DNA from 3 places in the Mesorhizobium sp. B4-1-4 genome. Region 2 is predicted to be linked to each of the others. Evidence: riboswitches for the same ligand, from Rfam matches in the RefSeq annotation. Region 2 holds a riboswitch; each other region holds the start of a gene.
The links. A riboswitch is a leader RNA that binds a small molecule or an ion and turns the genes downstream of it on or off. The one in region 2 is predicted to bind cobalamin.

Region 1 (2,261 bases), 1.2 Mb from region 2:
GAAAATCTCGCGGATCAGTTGTTGCGTCAGCGCTTCGCGCGGCGCCGCCAGCGCATGGAGCCGGGCTTCGTTCATCACCGCTACCCTTGTGGCGAACGGCGCCACCAGGGCCAGATCGTGCAGCACCGCGATCACCGTCATGCCGAAGCCAGCCACGAGTTCGAGCAGTTCCGCGCGGGCGCGGGGATCGAGATGGTTGGTCGGTTCGTCGAGGAACAATACTTTAGGTTCCTGCGCGATGGCGCGCGCAAGCTGGGCGCGTTGGCGTTCCCCGCCCGACAGTGAGCCAATGGTGCGGCCAAGCAGGGGCAGCAAACCGGTCCGGCGCAGCGCGTCCACGACAATGTCGCGTTCCTCGCTCCTGCGTTTCAAGCCGGCATGCGGGACGCGGCCAAGCTCGACATAGTCGATCACCGCCAGCCGCGGATCCGGCTGGTCGGTCTGCCCGACGACGGCGATGTGCAGGGCCCGCTCGGCCGGCGAAATCCTGTCGAGGCGGCGCCCGCCGAGTTTCACCTCTCCGGAACTTGGCTTGAGCATGCCGGACAACATGCGCAGCAGCGTGGTCTTGCCGGCGCCGTTGGGGCCGATAATGGCGAGGCGATCGCCGATGGCCATGGACAGGCTGACCGCGTGGACCAGATTCCGCCCATTCGCCACCGCGCCGAGATCGCGCGCCTCGAGAAGCGGCACCGTCATCGGCTGTCTCCTGCCGGCTCGCCCGCTACCGGGATGCGGGCCAGCGTCTTGCCGGCCAGTCGCGGCGGACGTTGTCCGGCATTGCACCAGCCGTCGGGGAGCGAGGCGTAGAGCCTGGCAAACCGCACGAGATCGCCGGCGTCGGCCTCGGCATCGATGGAGCCGAAGAGATAGGCGGCCTTGTCCGGGGCCTGGAACGCCACCGCCAGCGGCCGCGCACAGCCTGCCATGCACGCCACCCCCTCGACCGTGAAGCCCTGCGCCACCGCGAGTTCGGCGTGGGTCGACAACCGCGAGCGCAAATCGGTGCACAAAGCTTCGCCCGACCTGGTCCCTGTCGGGATGTCGCGGCAAAGCGTGCACACGATGATACGGTGAATGCGATCTATGGCGGCGCCCAACTTTCCGTCTTTCTCGATTGGCGACGGAAGGATGTTGGCGGTCGGTCGTCAGACCGACGTCCACGTCTCCTCCCGGCACACCCCGTCCGGTCAACTCCGTGATGGCAGGTCTCCTGGCTCGCGGGTCTCGGCGCAATCCTGCCTTCCCAGCCTCGCCGGCCAGTGGCATTTCGGATCTCGCTCACCGCTTACAGTTGCGGGGGCAGCCACGGCCTCGATCCCAGGCGGATCTCACCGTGTTCCCTTTTCACCCCTCGCCTTTCGACTCGGGGACCATCACCATTCCACCCTAGTTTTCCCCGGATTGCATCGCAACGGATTTCTCAGTCGCGACGATCGGAGCCGAAGCCGCGCGCGACCACGCATCTTTATGTAATAACATAACGCAATAACGCATGAGGCGCGGCGCTGTCAAGCGAGGGGCTGTCAGCCATCTGTCGAGCGAATTGCGCGGAGTGCGCAATTTCGATCAAATTGGCCAAACGCGGAAAGCCGGATGATTTCAGGTCGAATCGACCTGAAATCTGAATCCGCTTCTAATCAAAGAGATAGGGCATGACGTCGTCTGAAAACCGCTTCACACTTTTCGGCATCATGCTCTGGCGGAAGATCACAAATCAAGATTCCAGTTCTGACCAACCAGATCCTTGCCGAAGGAATGATGAGGTTCTTCCTCGATCAGTTTGAAGCCGGCGGCCTGATAGATATGCCGGGCAGCGGCGAGAATGTCGTTTGTCCACAAGGTCAGGGTCTTGTATCCCCTGGCGCGGGCAAAGCCGATGACTTCCTCCACCAGTCGCTTGCCGATGCCGAGGCCACGCGCCGAAGGCTCGACATAGAGCAAACGCAGCTTCGCCACCTGATCCGACTTGCGTACGACGAAGACCGAGCCGACGACCTCGCCTTCCCGCTCGGCGATCCAGCTGCGCTCCCATTTCGGATCGTAGGATTTCACGAACGCCGCGAGGATTTCGGCGACCAGCGCCTCGTAGGTTTCGTCCCAGCCAAAGTCCTGGGCATAGAGCAGCCCTTGCCGGTGGGTGATCCAGCCGATGTCGCCGATCTGCAGCGGCCTCAACAGATAGGGGATCGTTGGCTCGGCATTTTCGGCGAGCAGACGCTGCACCGTCTGCATGGATTTGACCAGCCGGTCTTGTTCCG
Region 2 (2,261 bases):
GCGCGGGCCGACGGCCTGCAGCAAAAGCCGCATCGGCTTGCCGCCCACCTCGACGAAACCTTTCACCCGCAGCACGTTTTCCTGTTCGGCGGCGTCGGCGACGCGTTTTGCCAGCTCGTCCGGATTGGCGATCGAGGGGATGTCGACAATGAAGGTGTCGAAGTCGTCATGCTCGTGGTCGAATGCGCCGTCGTGATGGGACTTGCGGTTCTCGATGTCGTCCTCGACGGCGAGGCCGAGCCCGAGCAGTACGGAGGGATCGACCTTGCCATGGGACGTCGGCACGATCTTGACAGCCCGGGCGGAGTGTTCGTTGACGATTGCGTTGGCGCGGGCTGAGCCGGCGGCGTCCATCAGGTCACTCTTCGACAGGATGATCAGGTCGGCGCAGGCGATCTGGTCCTCGAACACTTCCTCGACAGGGTCGTCATGGTCGAGGCTGTCATCCCCGGCGCGTTGGGCCTGCAGGGCGTCCATGTCGTTGGCGACTCGGCCTTCGGCCAGTGCGGGGCCGTCGACCACGGCGATCACGCCATCGACGGTCACGCGGCTCTTCACCGTCGGCCACTGGAAGGCCTGGACCAGCGGCTTGGGCAAAGCAAGGCCCGAGGTTTCGATCAGGATATGGTCGACCTTCGGCGTCAGCGACAGGATCCGGTCGAGTGCCGGCACGAAATCGTCGGCCACGGTGCAGCAGATGCAGCCATTGGCCAGTTCGACGATGTTTTCCTCCGGGCAGGTGTCGATGCCGCAACCTTTCAGGATCTCGCCGTCGATGCCGATGTCGCCGAACTCGTTGACGATGATCGCGATGCGCTTGCCGCCGGCGTTTTCGAGGAGATGGCGGACCAGCGTCGTCTTGCCGGCGCCGAGGAAGCCGGTGACGACAGTGCAGGGAACACGGGAGACGGAAGTGGTCATGGTCAGTCTTTCAGCAGGTTGAGGGGAGGGATGCGGGCAACGAGGCCGCGCTTCAGGGAATCAGGGCGGCCGCGCCAAGGGATGAGGCCGTCGCTCGAGGTGGCGAAGAGTTTGGCGCCGGTAACGAGGTCGGCGCCGCTGCCCGTGGTCAGGTCGCCGAACACATAACTCCAGCAGCCGTCGCGCAGGATTGCGGCGCTGAGCCGGCGTTTGCAGTTGCCGAGGCATTCGACCGCGCGGACGCGGACGTGCTCGGATGCCGCGGCGCGGCGTGTGTCCCGTGCCAGGAGTTCGCCGGCGCGGGGATGGGCGTCGGAGCCGGTTTCGTCGCGGCAGGACGCGCAGACGATAACGGTGACGCCGGACAAGGCGTCACCATCGGCGGACGATATATCCGCTGCACCAGCCGAAAAACTGCCGTTGTGGTCCAAAAACCGGGCTCCTTGCCCGGAAACCCGCCGGGCGATCGGATTCTTCTGTCGCAGACGGCAGGTCTCCTGGCTCGCGAGTCGTCGTCTTTGGTTAGCCGCCTTCCCGGGAACTCCCAGTGGCTTTCGGCCTTGGCTCTTCGCTTACAGTTGCGGGGACAGCCGCGGATTTGAGATCGAAATCCCGCACCGCATTCCCTCTTAGCCCCAGCCGTTGCGGGCAGGGGACCGTCTGGAGCGGATTTAGGCTTTTGCAGGCAGCTGTGTCAACGCGCGGCTACGACATGGCGATGTCGACCAGCGCCGGGCCCAGATCGCCGGCCGGCGTCACGTCGATACGTTCAAGGCCAAGCCAGACCTGCATCTGCTTCAATTCCTCGAAGAGCTGGGCGGCGGTTTCAGGCGGCGCTCCGGGCTCGGCATAGGCCGCAGGCACGCGCAGCACGCTTGCCGGTCGGTCGGCTCTCAGGTCGACGCGAGCGACGATCCTGTCGCCAAGCAGGAAGGGCAGGACGTAATAGCCGTACTGGCGTTTTTCGGCCGGAGTGTAGATCTCGATGCGGTAATGGAAATCGAACAGCCGCTCGGTGCGCGAGCGCTCGAAGACGACCGGATCGAACGGTGCCAGCAGGGCGCGCGCTTCGATCTTGCGCGGGAGACGGGTATCTCTATGGAGGTAAGCCGGCTTGTTCCAGCCCTCGACACGCACCGGCAGCAACTCGCCCAATTCGACCAGTTCCTCCAGCCGGCCCTTCATGTCTGCGGGCGACAGGCGGAAATAGTCGCGCAGGTCGCCGGCTGTAGCCACGCCATGGGCGCGGGCGGAAATGCGCAGCAATTCGCGATGCGCGTCCTCGGCAGCGGGCACCGGCAGATCGAGGATCGCTTGCGGCAGCACGCGCTCCGGCAGGT
Region 3 (2,261 bases), 3.1 Mb from region 2:
GACAGGATGCCGAAGGCGTTTTCCTCGACGATACGGCGATCCTGATCGTTGGTCTCGGTCCACACATGGGTGAGTTCGGCGAGATCGTAATCGACGCTCTCGACCGCATCCTTGTGCACCAGCCATTTCGTCGTCACGGCCGTTTCCGTGGCACTGATCGGCAGCACGCGGAAGGTGACGGCGTGATCGATCAGGATGTGGTTCCAGGTGGTTGGATAGTGGTAGTGCATCAGGGTGCCGATGCGGTCGGCCGAGACGCTGTCGGAGAGGTTCTTCTTCACCGCCCGCTTGCCGCTCATCGTGTAGCTGACCGCGTCGCGCAGCAGCGGCGCGCGGGTGGCGCGATATTGCCCGGCCGGATCGATGCGGAATTTGCTCGGCAGGCCAACGGCCTCGCATTTCGCCCAGTGCGCGATCATCTCAGGATCGCTGTCGGCGCCCTGTACACCGGTCACGGTCGGCGCTTCCGGGAAGGTCTTGCAAAGCTCCGGATGGCTGCCGGCGCAATGGTAGCACTCGCGGTTGTTTTCCCAGACCAGCTTCCAGTTGCCCTTCTCGATGATGGTGCTCTGGAAAGCGATCTTTGCTTCGCTCAGCCGGTGCGGCTTGAGATAGGGTTCGATCATCGCCCGCATCGGTGCGAAGTCGGCGGGCTCCTTGGCCAGGCAGATGAAGATGTAGCCGGCAACGCTCTCACGGGCGACCGGCTTCAGGCCGAATTGGCTTTTGTCGAAACCGTCGGCCATCTGGCGGGCGAACAGCAGGCGGCCGTCGAGCTCGTAGGTCCACTGGTGATAAGGGCAGACCAGTTTGGCCGCCAAGCCCTTATCAGTGTTGCAGACGCGGCTGCCGCGATGGCGGCAGGAGTTGTGGAAGGCATTGATCTTGCCCTGCTGGTCGCGCACCAGCACGACCGGATAGTCGCCGATCTGCACGGTGATGAAGCTTCCCGGCTTCGGCAATTCGCAATCATGGCCGATGAACAGCCAATCGCGATACCAGATCAGCTCCATGTCGAGCTTGAAGCAGTCCGGGTCGGTGTAGAAGGGCTGTTCCAGCGAAAAGCCCTCTCTGCGGCCGTTCAAGAGCCTCAGCATATCGTTGCGCACATCCATGTCCTGTCCTCGCATTCATCGCATCGGCCCGTCCAAACGGACGCGCGTCGCTCTAATGACTGAACCGGAGGGGATGAGAGGAAGGACAAGGCTGCATGCCGGCAAGCGCCGGGCATGCGGCATCCGCCTCTTGACCGCCCACCGCGATCAGTCGAGTTCTACGATCTCTGGCTGGTTTCCGGGCTCTGGAGTGTCCTTGCGGACGGTCGCGACACCTTCCCAGGCTTTCGCCCAGTGGTCTCCCGTTGCGACTTGAACTCCACCACCGTTGCGGGGGCAGCGCCGGACTTTGACCGGCTTCCCAATTCTCCGCCCCGTCGTCACGAAGCGGCACCTGAGATGACCTGATCTAATCACGACAGCGCTTGCGACATCGGCATGAAAGCGACATCGCATCCATGTGGCGCGACACCCATGCGCAACGATCAGGTCACGAACAGCGACAGCGAAAATCATCGCGGTGACGGCCGCGCCGGGCGTCGGAATCGGCCCGGAGTGGAAGCAAAAAGGGTTAGTGGTTTCGAAAAGTGACTATTAGCAGATTCTAAAATCGAACCGAACGGTTCGTTTCTGTTGACGGTGCGTGCAGGACGGTGTGAACGCCGAGCCTCCGATACAGTCGGTGATGACGACGCCGACTTTAATTAACGCTTTGATATTCCAACGGAAAAATCGCACGTGGAAGATCTTGGTACAATTTCAAGTAGTGGATTCATGGTCCACGTTGAACATCTTCGTGATTGGAAACGGCTAGCTGGCTCTCCCACATCGGGGTCGTCCGAACGACGCGATTTCAATCCCAAGACACGCCGCTAGACGGACGGAAAGATACTGGAGTACCCAAAATGAAAAAGATTGTTCTCACTGCCGCCGCCCTTCTGGCCATTTCCGGCAGCGCCTTCGCTGGTAGCGATCACTATGGTGCGAATGCCCCCGCGGCCACTGCTGCCGACAGCTCTTACACCGCTTCGATCAAGAAGTCGGAACCGGCTGCTCAGACGCCCACCCACGGTGCTGACCGCAACCTCTTCGGCAACAACTAACAGCCGATCTCCAGTAGGCGGCGGGTTTGGCCCGCCGCCCTGGCGACACTCAAAGAATTCAGGAGACTTGAAATGAAGAAGATCGCTCTTGCTGCCGTCGCCG

Region 1: it holds a riboswitch for cobalamin, as region 2 does, so the genes downstream of both, FJW03_RS05575 (DUF1636 family protein) here and FJW03_RS11420 (DUF1636 family protein) in region 2, are expected to answer to the same signal.
Region 3: it holds a riboswitch for cobalamin, as region 2 does, so the genes downstream of both, FJW03_RS26245 (aromatic ring-hydroxylating oxygenase subunit alpha) here and FJW03_RS11420 (DUF1636 family protein) in region 2, are expected to answer to the same signal.

Annotation. Positions count from the first base shown of each region.
Region 1 is NZ_CP083950.1:1,181,040-1,183,300, reverse strand. Features, by position in the region: gene FJW03_RS05580 (ABC transporter ATP-binding protein) at 1-699, opposite strand, end outside; gene FJW03_RS05575 (DUF1636 family protein) at 696-1,100, opposite strand; cobalamin riboswitch at 1,186-1,393, opposite strand; gene FJW03_RS05570 (helix-turn-helix domain-containing GNAT family N-acetyltransferase) at 1,711-2,261, opposite strand, start outside.
Region 2 is NZ_CP083950.1:2,348,488-2,350,748, reverse strand. Features, by position in the region: gene cobW (cobalamin biosynthesis protein CobW) at 1-921, opposite strand, end outside; gene FJW03_RS11420 (DUF1636 family protein) at 924-1,352, opposite strand; cobalamin riboswitch at 1,391-1,597, opposite strand; gene FJW03_RS11415 (winged helix-turn-helix domain-containing protein) at 1,627-2,261, opposite strand, start outside.
Region 3 is NZ_CP083950.1:5,445,096-5,447,356, forward strand. Features, by position in the region: gene FJW03_RS26245 (aromatic ring-hydroxylating oxygenase subunit alpha) at 1-1,115, opposite strand, end outside; cobalamin riboswitch at 1,267-1,468, opposite strand; gene FJW03_RS26250 (DUF680 domain-containing protein) at 1,961-2,158, shown strand; gene FJW03_RS26255 (DUF680 domain-containing protein) at 2,231-2,261, shown strand, end outside.